Regions from separate parts of the Chitinibacter bivalviorum genome, predicted to be linked through region 2. Evidence: predicted binding sites of a transcription regulator. Region 2 holds the regulator's gene; each other region holds the start of a gene.
What was found. Region 2 encodes FNR, which switches genes on or off when oxygen is low (the NO sensors DNR and NnrR bind a similar motif). Its sites were predicted from a motif close to TTGATNNNNATCAA; they were not measured.

Region 1 (7,292 bases), 1.4 Mb from region 2:
TACAGCGACAAAACGACCCATGGCGCTTGCGTCGGGCTAAAGAGCGCGCCGCTGAGAAAGAGGAAAATCTGCAATCGGGCCGAGCACAGCGAGAATGGAATCGTCAGCATTGTGAGCAAACGCGCTTTGTGATCGCGAATGACGCGAGTACCCATAATCGCCGGAACATTGCAGCCAAAGCCCATCATCAGCATCACAAAACCACGGCCATCAAGCCCCATGCGGCTCATTACGCCATCCATCATAAACGCAGCGCGGGCAAAGTAGCCCGAGTCTTCGATGATAGCCATCAGGCAGAAAAAGAGGAAAATAATCGGGGCAAAGGTCAATACGGTACTGATGCCATCAAATACACCGCTCACAATCAGGCCGCGTGCAAATTCAGGCAGGCCGGCCGTCGCGGGCAGCAAGGCGTGGGTTTTGAACCAATCGAGGCCTTCACCGAGGTAGTCTTGCAGCGGCGTACCAATGGCATAGGTCAGTTGAAACAGCGCCAGCATCATCAAGATAAACAGCGGCAGGCCCAGCCAAGGGTGCAGTACAAATCGGTCGAGCTTGGCCGTTGCGCCTTCGTTCAAGGTAGGTGGTTGATGAACGCAGCTTTTGAATAACTGATGCTCTTGTGGATGCAGGATACTGGCGCTAGGTATATTACTGAAATCCATTTGGTGTGATGTTTTTACAAACATACCCTGAATGGCTTTCTTGGTTTCTGGGATGCCTTGGCCGTATTTCGCACTCACGAGCTCAATTGGGCAATCGAGGGCCTGACTTAGCGCCGCCACATCGATGGTGATCCCCGCGCGTTTGGCTTCGTCCAGCATATTCAGGCACAAGACCAAAGGCGCGCCCAAGGCTTTTAATTGCAAAGCCAGCGCCAATTGGCGATCAAGCTGACACGCATTCAACACCAAAACCACGGCGTCTAAATGCGCTTCGGCCAAAAAGCGCTGTGCGACTTGCTCGTCTTCCGCGCCGCCAGTCAGATCGTAAATGCCCGGCAAATCGAACACCTGCACCATATCGCCACCGAGCAAGATGCGACTTGAAGCCAGCTCGACGGTTAGCCCCGGCCAATTGGCGACACGGGCTGTGCCACCTGTTAAGCGATTAAATAATGTCGATTTGCCCGTATTGGGCATGCCTACCAGTGCGATGCGCTTCATGCCACAACCTCGGCGCTGCAGGCCGATGGCATTTCGCTACTGATGAGGCGAACTTTAATCCCTTGTGCCGCATCACGGCGCAGCATGATTTCGGTGCCGCCAACCCGCAGTTGCAGTGGGCCGCCGAGCCAACCGCGACGCAAAACCTTCACTTCACTATTGATGCGTAAACCCAGCGCCGATAAACGCTGACTAAGATCCGCGGGTAGGTCTAAGGCGATGACTTGGGCGGCTTGAGTGAGGGGGATTTGAGCAAGGTTCATGATTAACGAGACTGATTTGCATTTAATAGATATAGATCATCCGCCTTTGGTTATTGAAAATCAATCGTATTTAGCCTGATTTTGATTTAGCTTAAAAATGAGTAATGAGGGGGTGATTTATGGTGGGCAAGACAAAGACGGTGCTTATGTGTGCCGTGTGGTCAAAGCGCAGCCAAAACATTATCCGATCAGCAAAATTTACAAAACTGATTTGAAATGCCTTAGGCCATTGTTTGGGTATCGGTTTGATTCAATGGCATGGATAAAAGCCAAAAAGTCTGAGCATCTAGAGCAGGTAAATACAGTGTTGCATGTTGACATAAATATAACATGCAATGACAATGAGCTTACTTATATATTATTTTTTACAATGCGAATAATTGGTGCCAGTAATTCCTCGTCGAGGATACTGCGGCCTACATTCTGTAGTTTTTCATTTCGCCAGAAACCAAGGAGCAAAGCATGAAGTCAAAATTACGTAGATCATGGAAATTCGCTCATAAATTGATTAGCACCTCAGTTGCTACTGCGTTGCTAGCTATTACACCTCTTCAGCAGGCACAAGCATGCACAGGGATTACGCTACAAGCACAAGATGGCGCTTACATTTTCGCTCGCACTCAAGAGTGGGGCACTTTTGATCTGCGCTCTCGTGTCACCATTATCCCGCGCAACTATGCGCTACAAACCACGTTGGAAGACGGTAAAAAAGGCGTGGGCTGGAAAACAAAATATGGTGTGGTCGGTTTAGATGTGGTTGAAAAAGATTATCTGATTGATGGGATGAATGAAAAAGGCTTGACGGTCAACTTGTTCTATCAAGAAGGGTATACCGAATATGCGAAGTATGACCCAAGCAAGGCGGCGACCAGCATTCCAGTTTTGGCGCTCGCACCTTACTTATTGTCCAACTTCCAATCCATCGATGAAGTCCGTGCTGCGATGGCGAAACTCAATGTAATTGGCGTGCGTGTTGAAGCAATTGGTGGTGTACCCCCTGTGCATTTGATGGTCACCGACCACACGGGTAAAGCTGTGGTCATCGAATTTACTAACGGCATTACTAAGCTGCATGATGCGCCCTTGGGTATTGTCACCAACGGCCCGAATTACGATTGGCACATTAATAATCTGCTGAACTATACAAGCCTCGATGTACCGCTGCCTCATCGTAAAGCAGACGATATTAAATCACTGAAATTTGGTGCGGGTGCACGGCTGTTTGGTTTGCCAGGCGATTTAACTTCGCCATCACGCTTCTTGCGTGCAGCTGCGTACGCCAGCACAGCACGTAAAACAGTCGATGGTCCAGAAACCATGTACGAAGCATTTCGTATTTTAGATAACTTCAACCTCACTGTCGGCACTGCAGCCGCTGAAGGTGGTGGTGAAGTGAATCAAGAAGGTATGCGCAGCTCAACTATTTGGACGACGGCGTACGATACAAAAAATCTCGTGTTGCAATACCACACGCAACACAACCGCCGCATCCGCCAGCTCGACTTTAAAACGGTCAACTTTGATGCCAAGGAGGTCGTGCGTATTCCGCTAGACCGCGAAAAAGCGCAGGATATCGAATACTTGAACCCATCCAATTCATCGCAAAACATCATGTCCTTAGCAGGTGGCTGGAGCGCTGCGGAAGTCGATCAACTGGCCATGGATGCCGCCAATTTTGCAGTAAGCAAAGATAGCTCATCAGCTAAATTGAAACGCATTATCGAAGTGAAAAAACAGGTGGTGAAAGGCGCTAACTATTTCATCAATTACGAGCTTGACGACGGCAGCGTATGGGATGCCATTGTTTATCGTGACCTGACAGGCGAATTTTCATTGAAGCAGTCAGCAAAAAGATAGTTTTATCTGCAGACATCAAAAATAGAGCCTACAGCCCAGACTTGAACGATGAGTTTGGTCGTGATGCAGAGCTTGTGGACTCTATTTTTTGATTGAGTTCATCTTTATTCAGTAATTTTTACTTTGGCAGTTCAAACAAAAAGCGGCCTAGGCCGCTTTTTGTTTGAACTTAGTGTCGCTTTATTTGCGATTAATCGCGCGCCAAGCAATATCGCTTCGGTATTGGGCGCCGTCAAAGTGAATGCCCGCCAAAATATCGTAAGCGCGTTTTTGCGCCATTTTGAAGCTGTCGCCAAACGCGGTGACACACAAGACACGACCACCACTGGTGACAGGCTCGCCAGCGGCATTGAGCGCAGTACCCGCATGGAAAACATGACCATCTTCCAGCTCACCAGGCAGGCCGGTAATCACATCGCCTTTACGCGGTGTCTCAGGGTAATTGTGTGCAGCCATCACGACGCCGAGCGCGACGCGGCGATCCCATTCACATTCGATTTGATCCAGCGTGCCATTTACGCCGTGTTCGATCAGCGTCACAAAGTCTGATTTCAGACGCAACATAATCGGCTGGGTTTCTGGGTCGCCAAAGCGGCAGTTAAATTCCAGCGTTTTGAGTGAACCATCGGCGCTGACCATCAGGCCGGCGTACAAAAAGCCGGTGTATTCGATGCCGTCTTTGGCCATGCCTTGTACGGTTGGCAAGATGACTTCGCGCAATGCCCTGGCATGTATCTCTGGCGTTACTACTGGCGCTGGGCTGTATGCGCCCATACCCCCAGTATTCGGGCCTTCATCGCCGTCAAGCAGGCGTTTGTGGTCTTGGCTAGAGGCCATCGCCAACACATTTTTGCCATCGACCATGACGATAAAGCTGGCTTCTTCGCCGGTTAGGAATTCTTCGATCACCACGCGCGCGCCAGCGTCGCCGAGTTTATTGTCCGACAGCATCGCATCGACTGCGTCGTGCGCTTCGTCCAAAGTCATCGCAACCACAACGCCTTTACCCGCCGCCAAGCCGTCGGCTTTGATCACAATCGGCGCGCCTTTGCGTTTGATGTATTCATGCGCCTCGCCGGCATCGGCGAATGTTTGATATTCGGCGGTTGGGATGTTGTGACGCATCATAAAGGCTTTGGCAAAGTCTTTTGATGATTCGAGCTGTGCACCTGCTTTGGTTGGGCCAAAGATTTTCAAGCCAGCAGCGCGGAAAGCATCCACGACGCCTTGTGATAACGGTGCTTCTGGGCCCACGACGGTGAGTTGTACGTGTTCAGCTTTGGCAAACTCGATCAGTGCGGGGATGTCGGTGATGTCGACATTCGTCAAGTTTTTGTCGAGGGCCGTGCCGGCATTACCGGGTGCAACAAAGACTTTGGCCGCACGTTCAGATTGAGACAGCTTCCATGCCAGCGCATGTTCACGGCCACCTGAGCCAATCACAAGGATATTCATACCAACTCCATCAGGAGTAAGACTAAGGGAGGCGGCGTATCGGAAATCGCCTCATACCTTAAGCCTCACAGTTTTTAATAATCAAAACGGGTAAAAATAAACAGCACATTGCCGTTGTTTTTGCCGCCCGGTAAATATGTCGCAAAAATATTGGTTTTATCGTATTTGATGCCAAACATAGGCAAGGCAAATGGCAGGGGAATATTGTTGCCAATATCAGCACGGGTAAACAGGCCTGCAGTCCAGCCAGCGCCGGCTCGGAGTGGACCTGCGACATCCCAGTACCACATATAGGCATAACCGACGTGGCCCTCGATGTTTTTGTGTGAGTCTGCAAAGGCTAGCGCGTAAATCATTTCTTCATTGCGATTGCCAATCGGGCGGTGAAAACCGAGGCCGCCACCGTAGGCAAATTCATTGTAGCTGTCGATTTTGTCTGCATCGTAGGTCGCGCGATTGTGCCAAGCGTATCCTGACAAATACAAGCCACCTGTGCCTTCGTTCCAAGTGCCTTTGATGTGCGAACAGGCCGTGTCCAGACCCCACACCCAGCTCTCGCAATCGACTGCTTTAGCTGGAAAGGAAAAGACGGTAAGGAGCGCAATTAATGCCCAAAGTTTTTTTAGCATGTATAAATCCAGTGAATGTATATCCATGAAATCTAGATTAGAACTGGATTTCATGGATATACCTTCCGTAGGTATAGGTAGAGATTGCCAATAACACCTAGTTTACTACAGCCGACTTGAAATTCGAGTGACATAACGTAAACGACAGCAAGCTGAGTTAAACCACGGTATTAAATTTCAAAGCCCGAATGAATCGGGCTTTGAGGTGGGCATCTACTTCCATTTAAAGCCTTGCGCGAGCTGCGAAGTGCCGCAACCCAATCTGATCGCAGTAGCAAAGCACTGAGCGAGCGAGATGCGAATGGACAAGGAATCGGATTGCGACGTGTACATCGAGTACGACGTGTACATCGAGTACACGAAATACCGCATCAAAAGGCTCGCCCATGTCTTAGCAAGTTTATTTGGGAGCGAGAAGCACGTTAGCGCGAAGCCAGTGGCGACGTGTACGTAGAGTGCACAAGGCATGCAGCGACAAAGCTAGCGTGCTTCATAGCCCCAAATAATTAGTGACGGAAGTGACGAATACCCGTCATCACCATCGCAATACCATGCTCATCCGCCGCTGCAATCACTTCTTCATCGCGCAAAGAGCCGCCTGGTTGGATGATCGCCGATACACCGTTTTCAGCAATCACATCCACGCCGTCGCGGAATGGGAAGAAGGCGTCAGACGCCGCCACCGAGCCACGCAATTCCAGGCCTGCGCTGCGCGCTTTGATTGCAGCGATTTTGGTTGAATCTACACGGCTCATCTGGCCCGCGCCAATGCCGAGGGTCTGGCCTTTGCCGCAGAATACAATCGCGTTGGATTTCACAAATTTCGCTACGTTCCACGCGAACAGCAAGTCTTTCAATTGCTGATCATTTGGCTGCAATTTGGTGACGATTTTCAAGTCGGCCAAAGTCAAAGCGTGCACGTCTGGCGTTTGTACCAACAAACCGCCGCCAACACGTTTCAAGTCGAAACGGTTTTCGCCGCTTTCGATGGCAACTTCCAGTACGCGCACGTTTTGTTTTTTCGCAACCAGTGCCAGAGCTTCTGGCGTGTAGCCCGGGGCGATCAATACTTCGAGGAATTGCGCTGAAACCGCTTCGATTGTGTCAACGTCAACGACCTTGTTGAAAGCAATAATGCCACCAAATGCGCTGGTGGTATCAGTCGCAAACGCCATGCGGTACGCAGTGTAAGTGTCTTTTGCTACTGCAACGCCGCAAGGGTTGGCGTGTTTTACGATCACACAGGCTGGCTCTTCAAACTGCTTCACGCATTCCCACGCTGCATCTGAGTCAGCGATATTGTTGTACGAAAGCTCTTTGCCTTGGTATTGCTTGTAGTTGGCCAAGCTGCCGGCAGCTGGGTCAAGGTCGCGGTAGAATGCGGCGGACTGGTGTGGGTTTTCACCGTAGCGCATGTCTTGCACTTTTTCGAATTGCAAGTTCAAACGAGTTGGGTAAGCTGCTTTTTCACCGTCGGCAGTCAATGCGGTCAGGTAGTTCGAAATCGCGCCATCGTAGGCTGCGGTGTGGCTGAAGGCTTTTTTCGCCAAGTTTTTGCGGGTGTTCAGGCTCAGGCCGCCGTCGTTGGCTTGCATTTCAGCGATCAAGGTCGCGTAATCAGCGGCATCGGTCACGATGGCCACGTGAGCGTGGTTTTTCGCTGCAGAGCGCACCATCGCTGGGCCGCCAATATCGATGTTTTCGATTGCATCTTCGTAGCTGCAGTTTGGTTTGGCGATCGTGGCTTCGAATGGGTACAGATTCACGCACACCAAATCGATATTGCCGATGCCATGTTCTTTCATCGTATCAACATGGCTATCGAGGTCGCGACGACCCAAGATGCCGCCGTGGATTTTTGGATGCAGCGTTTTCACTCGGCCATCAAGCATTTCTGGAAAGCCAGTGTAATCGGCTACTTC
Region 2 (7,292 bases):
GACAGTTAATAATCGTACTACCTTTTGGATTTTCTCAGATAGCAATGGGAATTTCTTGGGATGGAGTCGTAAATAGTGTCAGCTTTAGCTGATCAAATAAATCTTAGGGTCGTTGTACTTCTAAAGGTGAATAAGATGAATATTCTGGGTTATCTACAAAAAATCGGCCGTGCGCTGATGGTGCCGGTGGCTACGCTACCAGCTGCCGCAATTATGATGGGTATTGGTTACTGGATTGATCCAAATGGCTGGGGTGCTGATAGTGCAACCGCAGCGTTTTTGATTAAGTCTGGTGCAGCCATTATCGATCACATGGCAATTTTGTTTGCTGTGGGTGTGGCTTATGGTATGTCTAAAGACAAGGACGGCGCTGCGGCGTTGGCAGGTTTGGTTGGTTATCTGGTATTGACTACATTGTTGTCACCAGGTGCTGTGGCTCAAATTCAATCCATCGACATCAAAGCGGTTCCTGCTGCCTTTGGTAAAATCGAAAACCAATTCGTTGGTATTTTGGTGGGCGTGATCGCTGCTGAACTCTACAACCGCTTCAGTGGTGTTGAGTTGCACAAAGCCTTGGCGTTCTTCAGTGGCCGTCGTCTGGTGCCTATCATCACCTCGTTTGTGATGATCATTGTGGCATTTGTGCTGATGGCTATTTGGCCTGTGATTTTCAACGGCTTGGTACACTTCGGTGAAAGCATCAAAGATATGGGCGCTGCAGGTGCTGGTATCTATGCCTTCTTCAACCGTCTGCTGATTCCAGTTGGTTTGCACCACGCACTGAATTCAGTGTTCTGGTTCAACGTTGCCGGCATTAACGACATCCCTAACTTCTTGGGTGGCGCTAAATCATTGGCTGAAGGTACTGCTGTATTGGGTAAAACTGGTATGTATCAAGCTGGTTTCTTCCCAATCATGATGTTCGGTTTGCCAGGTGCTGCTTTGGCAATTTACCACACTGCAAAACCTGCTAACAAAGCGCGTGTAGCTTCAATTATGTTTGCTGCTGCTTTGACTTCATTCTTCACTGGTGTAACAGAACCACTTGAATTCTCATTCATGTTTGTTGCGCCATTGTTGTATGTATTCCATGCGTTCCTGACTGGTGTTTCTGTGTACATTGCTGCAACTATGCAATGGATTTCAGGTTTCGGCTTTAGTGCTGGCCTGGTGGATATGGTCTTGTCTTCTCGCAATCCACTTGCGAAAGATTGGTTCATGCTGATCTTGCAAGGCTTTGTATTCTTCGCTGTGTACTACTTCGGTTTCCGTGCATTCATTACTGCATTGAACCTGAAAACACCAGGTCGTGAAGATGACGTAATCGAATCGATTGCTACTCCAGAAGTAACTGCTGCTGCAACAGGTAGCACTGCTGAATTGGCGATGGCCTATGCAACTGTGGTTGGTGGTGCGGCTAACGTAACTAATGTTGATGCGTGCATTACACGTTTGCGTTTGTCAGTCGTTGATGCTGATTTGGTAAACGAAGCGGCTGCCAAAAGCTTGGGTGCGAGCGGTGTAATTAAACTGAACAAACAAAGCGTTCAAATCATCGTTGGCCCTAAAGCTGAGCTGATTGCTGATTCGTTGCGTGCTGTTCTGGCTGGTCAAGCTTCAAAAAAGTAATTGAGGCAGCGCCACAGTCTAACGTGGCGCCAAAGTCCTCTAACCCCGGCGAGATCGTACTGCTCTCACCATTAACGGGTGAAGTAGTGGCTTTAGAGAATGTGCCAGATGCGGCATTCGCAACTAAAGCTGTGGGTGATGGTGTGGCCATTTTACCAACGGGTAATTTGGTAGTGGCACCGTGTGATGGGCAATTGGTTAAGATTTTTAATACCAATCACGCTTTTGCTCTGATCAACGATGCAGGTGTTGAACTGATTGTGCACATTGGTATCGAAACTGTGAAACTCGGCGGGCAAGGATTTACCCGTCTGGCTGAACAAGGTAGTTTCGTGAAGGCAGGACAACCCGTACTTGAGTTAGATCTTGAATACTTGGGTGCAAATGCCAAATCAATGATTAGCCCAATTGTTCTTACGAATGCGGATCAATTTGCACCACTGACCGAGCTAGCATCTGGCTCCGTGATTGCAGGGCAAACCGCGCTCTACACGATCAAACAAAAATAATTGATTCTGTTAGCAAAAACGCCACCTTCGGGTGGCGTTTTTTTTGCTTAATAGGTGAAAGTAGTATTCAAACTCAGTATTGGGCTAGCAGACTGGCGAGTTGATGTACGGGTGATGCTTCATTTTGCGGTAAAAATGGAAATAACTGAGTAGTTTGCGGATGGTGGGCGATGAATTGGCTAGGCGGATGCTCAAGCAAGTACCTGCGAGCTAGGCTCGCGAGTGTCTGGGTTTGTAATTGCTGCTGCGCCAAAAATTTGGCTAACTGGTCCAAAATATCAGGCTGAGTTAAGGTGAAATTTGTATTGCCCGTCGACGTGGGGGCTACACCATCCCACGCTAAAAAAACATTCGTGCCTTGCGGTGTCAGCAGTGCTTGCCATAGCTGATGCATAAAGCTTGCTGCACCGATATTCCCGCAATGTAGCCAGCCATTACTGATGGGTGAAAGTGAATTTAAGATGGGAGCGTGTAAATTGAGTGATGCAATATCGCCGCTGACTAGGGTAATAAACCCATAGTAGGGTGCCAGTGGCGCTGGGATAATAAATGCATCAACTAAATTGTGTGAGCGCTGCTTTAATTCGCAGGCGTAAGCTGCGTTTGGAGCTTGGATGAGCAGTAGATTCGAGCCTGGGCTGGGTGTATCTGTTTGGCTCTCTAGTGGATGAATACTGTACTGGCCGCTTGGAGGGCTGAAATTGAGTCTAGCGCTAATTGAGGGTATGAGCTCAGAGGGGGCAATCAGATGGGTTTGCATCAATATACCCCCTGTTGGGCTTAATTATTCATCGTGGCAAGTATTGAGTAGCTTTTTCAGGCTATCAATATTTTCTAATTCAATTAAACGATTCTGTACTTTGATAAAGCCTTGATCTTGAAACTTAGATAAGGTGCGGCTCACCGTTTCTAATTTGAGGCCGAGGTAGCTGCCGATCTCCTCACGAGTCATTCGTAAGTGGAAGCTGCTTGAAGAATAGCCGCGAATTGCAAACCGTTGCGATAGATTCAATAAAAACGCAGCCAAACGCTCTTCAGCCTTCATATTGCCAAGTAATAGCATTACGCCATGGTCACGCACAATCTCGCGACTCATCACTCTGTGGAAATGGCGTTGCAATAGTGGGATTTCGCGTGATAAATCTTCAATATCATTAAATGGCAACTCGCACACTTCGCTGTCTTCGAGTGCAATTGCATCGCAAGTGTGGACGTCAGTGCTGATGGCATCCATGCCCATTAGTTCACCTGACATATGGAAACCAGTTACTTGCTCGCGGCCATCTTCTGAAATCACGCTGGCCTTGAAGAAGCCTAGGCGAATTGCATATAAAGAACGGAATGGCTCGCCAGCACGATACAGCGCTTCACCACGTTTGATCGGGCGGGCTTGAGTGATGATGGTGTCCAGCTCTTGCATTTCATCTTGTGATAATCCCATTGGCAGGCACAACTCACGCAAGCTGCAATTGGTGCATGAATTACGCAGGTGGCGAGGTGAAAGATCGCGTACTTGAATGGGGGAAATCATGAAAATCTCACAAGAATAATAAACGTGCAGGAGGAGTATTGTAACTCTCTGAAGAGGTAGATACCCCAGTGTCATTGCATTTGACTTGATATAAATCAAGTTGGATCATTGTACTAGCTTTTAAGCTGCCGCTGCTAGTATGGAGAACGAGTAAAAATGACGATTTTGAATAGTTTGAGCAGCGCTCAATTGCCTGGATCGGCGGTGGTTGATTTTGATCGTGAATTGATTGTCCGCTATGACGGAAAAGGGCCTCGCTATACTTCGTATCCGACTGCAGACCGCTTTACTCACCCAATCTCGTCTGAGCAATATCGAGGTATTTTGCAGCAACGCTCGCCTGGTGCTTTGCTCAATCCTTTGTCGCTTTATTTTCACATTCCTTTCTGTAATACCGTATGTTACTACTGCGGCTGCAACAAAATTATTACAAAAGACACTGGCAAAGCTGATTTGTATATCAATTATCTTACAAAAGAAATTGAAATGCACGCTGCTGAGTTGCCCAATCGGCCGAAAGTGGGGCAGCTGCACTTAGGCGGCGGGACGCCGACGTTTATGTCGGAGGCGCAGCTTACTCGTTTAATGAATGTCGTGCGTACTCATTTTGACCTCTTGCCCACGGGCGAGTTCTCTATCGAGATCGACCCCCGTAAAGTGGGCGAGCCCATGATTAAAACCTTGGCAGAGCTGGGCTTTAATCGCATGAGTGTCGGGATTCAAGATTTTAATCCAGCGGTGCAAGAGGCTGTCAATCGGATTCAATCTGAGCAAGAAACACGCTCGGTGATTGAAGCCGCACGCATGCATGGGTTTAAGTCTGTGAGTGTGGATCTCATCTATGGTTTACCCAAGCAAACGGCAGAATCGCTCGCGAAAACCATTGAGCGTGTGTTAACGCTCCGTCCTGATCGTATTGCTTTATACAATTATGCGCATTTGCCAGAGCGGTTTATGCCGCAGCGTCGTATTAATGAGGCAGAGCTGCCGAGTGCCGATGTTAAGCTCGATATCTTGCAAAACTCAATCACGCAATTGATTGAGGCGGGGTATGTATTAATTGGCATGGACCACTTTGCCTTGCCGAATGATGATTTGGCTGTTGCGCAACGGCGGGGGCGTCTGCAACGTAATTTCCAGGGCTATTCGACGCATGCGGACTGTGATTTGCTTGCTTTTGGCGTCTCTTCAATTGGCAAAATTGGCGCTCATTATCAGCAAAATGTGAAAACACTTGAAGAGTATTACGAAAAACTGGATGCCAACGAGTTTCCAGTTGTCCGTGGCCTGCAAATGAATAGCGATGATTTGATTCGCCGCGCAGTCATTCAGGCTTTAATGTGCCAATTCGAATTGTATTATCAGGCGATTGAAGTGAGCTATATGATCGATTTTCTGGATTATTTTTCCGAAGAGATCACTTTGCTACAGCCTTTAATGGATGACGGCTTAATCACGATTGAGGCCGATGGCTTGTTTGTCACCGCAAAAGGGCGCTTGCTGATTCGATCGATCGCAATGATATTCGATCAATATTTGCGGACAAAAACTACGCAAGCAAGGTATTCTCGCCTGATTTGATTTTGTGTGTTGGCCTATGCTGGAAATTAATCTGCTCGCCTTGTTTTTGGCTGGGCTGCTCGGTGGTGGTCATTGTATTGGCATGTGCGGCGGGATCGTTTCAGCCTTTAGTTTACAACTGCCATCTGGCGCGCGTTGGCCCTATTTATTAGGGTTTAATGCTGGGCGGCTACTGGGTTATGTGCTCATTGGTGCATTCCTAGGTGGCGTGGGCAGTTTTGCCACTCTAGGTTCACTGCAAACGATCAAAATATATCTGTTTGTCATTGCAAACATCCTATTGATCATGCTGGGTTTGTATATTGCGGGTTGGAGCCGAGCTTTGACGCGCATCGAAAAGATCGGCCAGCCAATATGGCGCGCAGTTCAACCCGTGATGCGAAAATTACTGCCTGTGCACAGTGTCTGGCAAACACCATTAATTGGCTTACTCTGGGGGTGGATACCCTGTGGACTGGTCTATACCGCTAGTCTTTCTGCTTTGGCTAGCGCCAGTCCAGTGAGTGGTGCGGGTGTGATGCTGGCCTTTGGCTTGGGAACTTTGCCCAATCTAATGCTTATGGGGTTGTTGGCCAAACGCGTTCAGTCTCTCGTACAAAAAAGCTGGGTACGCAGACTATGTGGTTTGGTAGTTATTGCGATGGCGAGTTATCAATTGTTTTTGTTGATGGGTATCCTGCTGTAGTCCAATATTTGATTGAATTACACGGTCATACCCCTAATTTTTTGAGCATCAGTTTTGCGTTGCCATACTGACTGAGTGATGCACTTTGCTGCTGACTGACTTCAAACCCCAATTTCTGCCAAAACTGCTCTGCACCTTCAACAGCAACCAACATCGCATTTTGATATTCCATTTGCTGAGCCCACTGCAGGGCCTGGTGCGCTAATGAAATGCTTAGATTTTGCCCGCGAGCTTGCGGATGAATGGCCAGGTCGTGCAGGTAAAAGCGATCGGGTATCTCGGGACACGATGTTATGACTCGATTGAGCTCAGGTGCGGCGTCACCGCGCCAAGGGTGACAAAATAAATAGCCTAGAATCTTGCCGTTAGCTTCGATCAACCAGTTGGTCTCTGGTGAAGCCTGTAATTTGGCCAAAAAAGTATCATATTCTTCATGCAATTCAATGGGGTAGCATGCCGCCTGTATGTCTAAAATGCTGGGTAAATCCTTTGTTTGTATCTGACGAATAGGGAAGGACACTTGACCGAGCCTTTGGATTTGGATTGAATGCGGCTGATATTTTAATGGATTGGCGGTAAACAGGGTGAGTGTGAAAAATACATGTATGAGCTGTGGTGCTTGCTGCGCAGCTTATCGGGTGTCTTTTGATCGATCGGAGTTAAGTAGCGAAGGTGGACTTGTACCTGACGGTTTAGCAGATTACGAAACAGCTTACACCGCCCGATTGCGCGGGACGGATTATGCCCAGCCGCGTTGTTTGGCACTGATTGGCACGATTGGGGTTGATGTGTCTTGCGGTATTTATCGTGAACGCCCATCTCCTTGTAGGGAGTTTGGTGCTTTGGCGGAAATTGGCGTGTTTAGCGAAGCTTGTAATCGTGCTCGAGCTAGGCATGGCTTGCCAGCGTTAGAGACTGTTAGTGAGTGATCCATGTTTTGATTTCGATCGGCTTTTCTGCTGGTGATCACTGATGATGCGGTCGATGTTGAACCACAATGAATAAAGGCAGCCGAGGCTGCCTTTATTCATTGTGGTAATTAACTCTTAGCTAAAGCGACCGCCACCGCGGTTGCCGCCGCTTGGTTTACCGCCGTAGCCGCCACCGTTGCCGCGTGGAGCACCGCCTTCACGGTTGCCGCCGTAGCTGCCGCGATTGCCGTCGCGTGAGCCGCCTTCGCGGTTGCCTGCGTAGCCGCCACGGTCGCTGCGTGGAGCGCCGCCGTCACGGTTGCCGCCGAAATTACCACGTGGTGCTGAATCACGGTTGTAGCTGCCGCCATTGTTGTCACGCGCTTGGCCTGAACCAAAGCTGCGTTCGCGTGGGGCGCCTTGATAGCCGCTGTCACGTGGTGCGC
Region 3 (7,292 bases), 1.7 Mb from region 2:
GCGTTAAACCATGCTTCGTCGTACCAAGCCAGATTGCGGCTGTGTTTGGCATCGTCCCATAAGGAAAAAAACCAGCGTCGCGCGGCAAAACCTTCGGGGGCGGCGTGGTGCTGTAAATAGGTTTCCAGCAATTGCAATTCGGGCGCAACATCGGCGAGGTGGAAAATATCTTGCTCGCGGTGGCGAAAGGCCACATCACACGGGTCGAGCGCCGCCAATAATTCGCCAGTATGTTCATCAAACAGAAAATTGCCCGCGTGCGGATCATCATGCACCAAGCTCGACGGCATACCCGCCAGTGGCGCCAGCAAGCGCGAGCGCTCTTGCCAGAGCCGCTGGTACGCAGCTTTTTGCTGCGGCGTGAAAGGCGAAGCGGGGCTCTGCACATAGTCATGCAGCGGCAGCGTCCACGCCTCAAAGGCGGCGATCAAATCAGCGCTAAATTGCCCGTCGGGTAGCTCAAAGCCGCGCGCATCGCTGACCGCGTGCCAAGCCAGTAACACTGCCACGACTTGCTCGGCGGTGAGCTGCGGCTTGGCCCAAGGCTTGGCGACATGCCACGGCGCGACACCGGGTAGGCGATTGAGCATCAATAGGTCAACTATCTTGCCATTGAGCTCAATCTGGCTTTGCAACAAGATTTGCGGCATCGCCGCCGGGCTATGTGGCTGTAAGCGAGCGAGCCCGATCACTTCCCGCGCAGCGCGACCCGCTTGCCAACCCAGCTTAACGACCACATCGCCAGCCTCACCACTGAGAATGACCGCATGGCCATAAAAGGCGGCGATTTCTTGCACCAACTGCGCGGTTTGGCCGAAATGCGCCTGATAACAGGCGAGGGCGGTTTGGGCGTAGACAGATAATGCGGCTGGGGACACTTCTGCTGAAGACGTATTTTCTGACATTTGCTTACCAATTGCTGAATTTATGCCTTCATTTAATCAGCTTGCATACCCAGTTGGAATGTCCGAAGATGTCGCTTCATTTGTCCAAAAATCACATCAACTCATCATGGCGCTAATCTATTACGAACGATTTGATTGCGATGACGACGGCGAAAATCGCCTGGTGGGCGCGCATGTATTTCACAAAGCGTCACACCCGCCAATGCGGGAGCGTGGTTTGTTTATGTGCGGCATCTCCGAGGCGCGGGGTAAAAGCGAAATTGAGCGCATTGACGCCAATTTTCATGTCCTGCTGTTTTGCTTGGGCGGAACGGGAGAGCTGTTTGAAGGCGAAACAACATGGCCGTTTCACGCCGGGCAAATGGCCTTTCAACCCGCGCGCGGGCAGCGCGGCTTTCGCCGGACGGGCACTGCGCCGCTGCAAATTGCATGGTTGCTGCTCTATAACGACGTGCGCTGGGCGCACCTGATCCAGCCGCATTGCTATGTGAAAGACAGTGATGCGGGCTGGGAAATACACGATGCCCTCTCCCTGTATCAGCGTGAAGCCCAACGTCAAAATGATGGACAGAGCTATACCCTAGTGATGCCCGCCTTGGAAATGTTGAGTTTGCAATTGGAGCGCGCACTGGGATCGGCCGATACGAGCTTGGGCTGGCCGCAGCAATTACATGCTTTATTTGCCGAGGTCGCGAAAGCGCCCGAACGGGAATGGCCAGTCGAGCAATTGGCGCAACAATTGCAAATCACCGCCGCGCACTTGCATCGCTTGTGTTTAACGCACCTGGGCATGGCGCCAGGGCAGCGGGTGTTTGCACTGCGCATGCAGCATGCACGCGCTTTATTGGTCGAAGGTTTTCCAGTCGGGCAGGTGGCTAGCAAGGTGGGCTATCAGGAAGTGGCCAGTTTTTCGCGGCGTTTTCGCCAACACTTTGGCGTGCCGCCGAGCAAGATCAATAAATTACCCTAGCCACGTATAGCGATATAGCTCTTTTACAGAAAAGGGTTGAAGCCAATACATCAAGAAAGTATTTGACGCAGCTTGGCCAATTTTTTCAGCTCCTGCCGAGCAAATTCTAAAACCGCATCTTCATCGATCGTTTCACCCGTGGGTAAGCGACTTAAATCCAGCCCCAGCTTGGCTGCCAGCGTGGCGGCAGCGGGCTGCACCTGCAATGTGCTCGTCGCAGCCTGTGGCTGGGCGGCGGCAGGCGCTTCAGCGGCGCTCGGCTCGTTCACCGCCAGCTCGGGCTCAACGAGCCAAGTGCTCCCAGTGGGCTTTTCGATAATTTCCATTTGCAGCAGCAAATCACCCGTCGTCACGAAATCGCCATACTCAACCATCAGACTGGCAATTTGCCCCGCATCAGGCGCCAAAATGGGCCACTCCTGATCGGAGAGCAAGAGCGTGAGCAATAGGGTATCGGCCTCGACGTGCTGGCCCGGTTTCACGTGAAACAGCAGCACTTGTGCCGCATCGGGTAATTCCGGGGCACATATCAGATGGGTGGTGTAGTCAATTGTCATTATTTACTATGATTCTGGGCTGCCTACCTTGATATTTGCCAATACCCAATGCTGCATTGCAAATTAAACTATGCTGCATAAATTGGCGCTGCTGCTGCGTGTTTGTGCAGTAGAGCCCCTAGTATCGATTAAACGAAGCGCGGCAGGCAAGCAGTATGCGCTGTGATTATCCAACACGGAGTTTTGATATGAGTGATCTGGTCTTAGTAATTAATGCAGGTTCGTCGAGCATCAAGTTTTCTTTGTTTGAAACCGCTGCTGAAGGCGACCCGCAAGTACTATTCAAAGGCCAGATGGAAGGCCTCTACGTTGAGCCCAAATTCAGCGCGAAAGACGCAAACGATGAAAAAGTAGCGAACGAAACGCTACCGGCCGATGTGCCAAAAAACCACGACTATGCTTTGCGTCATATGCTGGCTTGGTTGCAAGCGCGTTTGGGCGGCCGTGAGATTAAAGTCGTTGGTCACCGTGTCGTGCATGGCGGCACCAAATACTCGAAACCTGAATTGGTAACGCCAGATTTAATCGCTGGCTTGGAAGCGCTGATTCCACTCGCGCCATTGCATGAGCCACACAATATTGCACCGATCAAAATCTTGCAGGACATCTTGCCAAACGCACCGCAAGTCACTTGTTTTGATACCGCCTTTCACACGACTCAGCCTGATTTGAATCAGCTGTTTGCGCTGCCGTATGAATTTGCGCAAAAAGAAGGCATCCGTCGCTATGGTTTCCACGGCCTGTCTTACGAATACATCGCCAGCGTCTTGCCTGCGATTGATACCCGCGCCGCGGAAGGTCGCACTGTGGTTGCCCACTTGGGTAACGGCTCTTCAATGGCTGCTTTGTTGGGCGGCGTCTGCCAAGCCACCACGATGGGCTTTACTGCGCTGGAAGGCCTGCCGATGGGCACGCGGTGCGGTAGCATCGACGGCGGCGTATTGCTGCACCTGATGAACCATCTGAAAATGGATGCGAAGCAAATCGAAACGCTGCTGTACAAAGAATCTGGCCTCTTAGGTTTGTCAGGCGGTATTTCTAGCGATATGCGCGATTTGCAATCATCTGATCAGCCTTTGGCGAAATTTGCGATTGATTACTTTGCGCGCCGTATCGTTCGCGAAACGGCGTCTTTGGCCGCTGCGATTGGCGGTATCGATTGCCTGGTCTTCACCGCAGGGATCGGCGAAAACGACGCTCTGACTCGCGCCAATGTTTGTCATCAATTACGTTGGTTAGGCGTTGAAATTGACGAAGCGGCCAATGAAGTACGCTCAGGCGAGCCACGTCGCATTAGCTTGGCCGACAGCAAAGTGGCGGTGTATGTGATTCCAACGAACGAAGAGCTGATGATTGCCCGCCAAGCGCTGGCCACAATCTAAGCCTCACACTGCAAAAAACCGCTGCTCGATCACACGATCGACAGCGGTTTTTTTTGTGTATTTATATTCAATTCATGCCACTTTAATAGAACGCATGAAAAATGCCCTATCCAGAGATGTTACTGCTAGCATTAGGGCACTCGTCATTACCTTGGGTTCACCATGCAAGAACAGGATGTCATTATTGATCTGGCGCTCGAACCGCGCAGCGTACCGGCTTCACGCGGTTGGGACTGGATCGTGCAGGCTTTTCAACTCTTTCGCCAAGCGCCAACCGCCTGGGTGGGCATTAGTGCGACCTTTGTCGCCGTGATGCTGGTCATGAGCCTGATCCCTGTCCTTGGCGGCTTTATTAGCACCTTGCTAGGTCCAGTATTGCTCGGTGGCATGATGGTCGCCGCACAGAGCACGGCGCAAGGCCAAAAGCCTTTGCTGATGGATTTATTTGTTGGCTTTAAACTGCGCACAATAGACCTAATCAAAGTCGGCGCATTTTATATGCTAGGCACCATGGTGCTGATTTTGTTGTTCTCCACCTTGCTGGTTGTCCTGCAGTATTTCGGGATGAATACCGAGCTACCTAAAGAAATCGAATCGCTCGATCAAATCAGTCATTTATGGCCATTAGGCTTGTTGATGTTGCTGTGTTTTTCGATTGTCTACAGCACCTACTTTTTTGCCCCGATGCTGGTGATTTTGACCGGAATGAATGCCCCCGATGCCATGAAAATGTCGTTTCTGGCCTTTTGGCGTAATTGGCCTGCGATTATGTTAATGGGGCTCATTGGCGGCGTCTTGATGATCTTGGCGGCCTTGCCCTATTTCCTTGGTCTGATCGTGGCGCTACCAGTGGCCTTGATCACCAGCTATGTTTGTTACGCCGATGTATTTCCAACACCTAGCCCATCTTCAGGAGATCCGCAGTGAACGAAAGCCCATTCAAAGGTAAAACCGGTATAAAACGCATTTTTAATGCTTTGGGCTATTCCATTGATGGCTTGGTGGCCGGCTGGAAAAACGAAGCCGCTTTTCGCCAAGTTTTGTTATTAGCGCTGGTCGGTATTCCAATTGCATTGATTTTACCCATGCCAATGTGGGGCCACGCCGTGCTGGTCGGTAGCCATTTAGGCTGCGTGATTGTCGAGCTACTCAATTCAGCCATTGAAGCGGCGGTTGATCACACCTCGCTAGAAAAACACCATTTAGCCAAACGGGCGAAAGATTTGGGCAGCGCAGCGCAATTGATTGGCCTCACCAACCTCACCATCATGTGGGCGCTGGTTTTACTAGCTCGCTAAGTACGGATTTAGCACATAAAAAAACGGGCCATCAGGCCCGTTTTTCGTTCGCGCTGCCGTTACATCAATGGCGGCGAATGTCGTCTTCAATATCGGCCAATAAGATTTTTAGCGCCGAATCAGAAACCATCACTTCCAGCAAACACAGCACCAGCGAGCCCACCATCAGGACGAGGCTACCAATAAACAAAATCTTGGCCCAGTCCGTGTGAGATATTGAAATCAACACCATAGACACAATGCACAACAACAAACTACTAATGCCAAATGCCTGCATATAGCGAATCAGCCAGACACGCATTTTCAGGTTGCCTAGCTGACGCAGGATATTTTCATGGGGATTGGCACGATGGTGTTCGTAGAGCTGGCGAATAATGCCCGAAATCGCCAAAAAGCGATTGGTGTACGCCAACATCAACAAGGAAATAGCAGGAAACAGCAGGGATGGTGTGTTGATACTGAAATTATCCATCATGGCCTTTCTTAAATTCTTTAATCACATGCTGCTGCCGACGACTCACTGGCAAACGCTCGGGTACATCACGCAAAATCACGACCCAATGCGAATCACCACCATTAATCATGGCGCGCTCGAATCCAGCAATACTATCGCGTGAAACCAAACAATTGCGGTGAATTCGCACAAACTTTGATCCAAATTCATCTTCTAGCTTAGTCAGTGAATCTTCCAGTAAATATTCACGATCATGTGTACGCAGGGTGATGTATTTTTGCTCGGCTTTCAAAAAGCGCGCTTCTGCAACGGGGATTAAATGGACGCGACCGCGTTCAGACACGCTGAAATGGGTACGTGCGCCGTCATGCTCATGATTGGCATTGCTACTGGTATTTTGTCCGTGATGCAGCTCCTGCGCACGGCGCAAAGCGGTCACGAGGCGTTCATGACGAATCGGTTTGAGCAAATAATCGATCGCCCGCACATCAAACGCAGCCACGCCATAATCTTCAAATGCAGTGGCAAAAATCACCGCTGGTGGACGAGAGAGATTGAGTAATTTTCGAGCCACCTCAATCCCGCTCATTTGCGGCATTTGAATATCCAAAATCACCACATCGATTTCATGTTCAGCAATTTGCGGCAATGCCGTCATCCCATTGGTGGCAGTACCAACAATGGTATGTGGACATTCTTCCGCACAATCGGCGAGCAGATCTTGCAGGCGCATCAGTGCGGGTAGTTCGTCATCAACTAAAAATAGGCGCAACGCTTTGTTCATTGTTTAGCTCCCGATAAGGCAGCACGATATGTATTTGATAATAGTCATTTCCACGCTGAATGCTGAGATTTGCCTCGGCATCAAAATATAACAACAACCTTTCTCGCACATTATCTTGGGCCATACCATTGCCGATTCTCTGTACACCTTCATGCACAATTGGATTTCGGATATCAATATGCACTTCGTTTCGCACCCGAAATGCATTGACCTGAATCGTGCCCGTATTGATGCTGGGCTCAATACCATGGTAGACGGCATTTTCAAGAAGTGGCTGTAAAATCAACGGTGGTATCGATGCTTTGCTCGGCATATTATCGATATGCCATTCCACATGCAGCCGATCACCCAGCCTGGCTTTCTCGATTTCTAAATAGCCACGCGCAAGCTCTACTTCACGCTCCAAGGTTGAAAGAGAAGTTTGATTTCCCATCGCAACCCGGAATAATTCAGACAGATTTTGCAACAACTGCTCGGCTAATTTAGGCTGACTACGAATTAAAGATAGCACTGCATTCAAACTATTAAAGAAAAAATGCGGCCTAATTCGAGCTTGCAGCGCAACTAATCGAGCTTCTGCCAAACGCGGCGATAAAGTTCTGAGCCACATCTGGTAATGCCACAACATAAATGCGGTCACCATCATCGCGACAGTGACCATCTGCATTAAATTAACCTGCAGCGTATCGAGCAGAATTTTCCCCATGCCCTGATAGACCAAAACAGTCCAGCACAGCACCAGACCATAAATCACCAATACACTGCGTGCGTAAGGCCATTTGGCTAATTGCGGCGCCAACAAGGCCAGCAAACCCATCGCGCCCATTAATATCGGTTCAACCCAGAAAGCCACATCCGTCAGCTGAGCAGCCCATTCAGCCCATGAATTCATCGCGGCAAATACATAGAGCAGCATGCCTAAATGCACCAATACCAAGGCGC

Region 1: a site for FNR is predicted at 1,511-1,524, ahead of HQ393_RS11180 (FeoA family protein). Genes of this name have one in related genera too.
Region 3: a site for FNR is predicted at 2,461-2,474, ahead of HQ393_RS13435 (biotin/lipoyl-containing protein). Genes of this name have one in related genera too.

Annotation. Positions count from the first base shown of each region.
Region 1 is NZ_CP058627.1:2,359,222-2,366,513, reverse strand. Features, by position in the region: gene feoB (ferrous iron transport protein B) at 1-1,166, opposite strand, end outside; gene HQ393_RS11180 (FeoA family protein) at 1,163-1,429, opposite strand; gene HQ393_RS11175 (linear amide C-N hydrolase) at 1,892-3,286, shown strand; gene purD (phosphoribosylamine--glycine ligase) at 3,467-4,741, opposite strand; gene pagP (lipid IV(A) palmitoyltransferase PagP) at 4,816-5,370, opposite strand; gene purH (bifunctional phosphoribosylaminoimidazolecarboxamide formyltransferase/IMP cyclohydrolase) at 5,877-7,292, opposite strand, start outside.
Region 2 is NZ_CP058627.1:915,847-923,138, forward strand. Features, by position in the region: gene nagE (N-acetylglucosamine-specific PTS transporter subunit IIBC) at 136-1,629, shown strand; gene HQ393_RS04190 (PTS sugar transporter subunit IIA) at 1,653-2,138, shown strand; gene HQ393_RS04195 (hypothetical protein) at 2,212-2,898, opposite strand; gene fnr (fumarate/nitrate reduction transcriptional regulator Fnr) at 2,923-3,669, opposite strand; gene hemN (oxygen-independent coproporphyrinogen III oxidase) at 3,826-5,250, shown strand; gene HQ393_RS04210 (sulfite exporter TauE/SafE family protein) at 5,267-5,935, shown strand; gene HQ393_RS04215 (GNAT family N-acetyltransferase) at 5,961-6,455, opposite strand; gene HQ393_RS04220 (YkgJ family cysteine cluster protein) at 6,541-6,864, shown strand; gene HQ393_RS04225 (DEAD/DEAH box helicase) at 6,982-7,292, opposite strand, start outside.
Region 3 is NZ_CP058627.1:2,823,585-2,830,876, forward strand. Features, by position in the region: gene HQ393_RS13425 (phosphotransferase) at 1-905, opposite strand, end outside; gene HQ393_RS13430 (helix-turn-helix transcriptional regulator) at 964-1,875, shown strand; gene HQ393_RS13435 (biotin/lipoyl-containing protein) at 1,926-2,432, opposite strand; gene HQ393_RS13440 (acetate/propionate family kinase) at 2,621-3,814, shown strand; gene HQ393_RS13445 (BPSS1780 family membrane protein) at 3,977-4,741, shown strand; gene HQ393_RS13450 (diacylglycerol kinase) at 4,738-5,112, shown strand; gene HQ393_RS13455 (DUF2721 domain-containing protein) at 5,177-5,587, opposite strand; gene HQ393_RS13460 (LytR/AlgR family response regulator transcription factor) at 5,577-6,350, opposite strand; gene HQ393_RS13465 (sensor histidine kinase) at 6,319-7,292, opposite strand, start outside.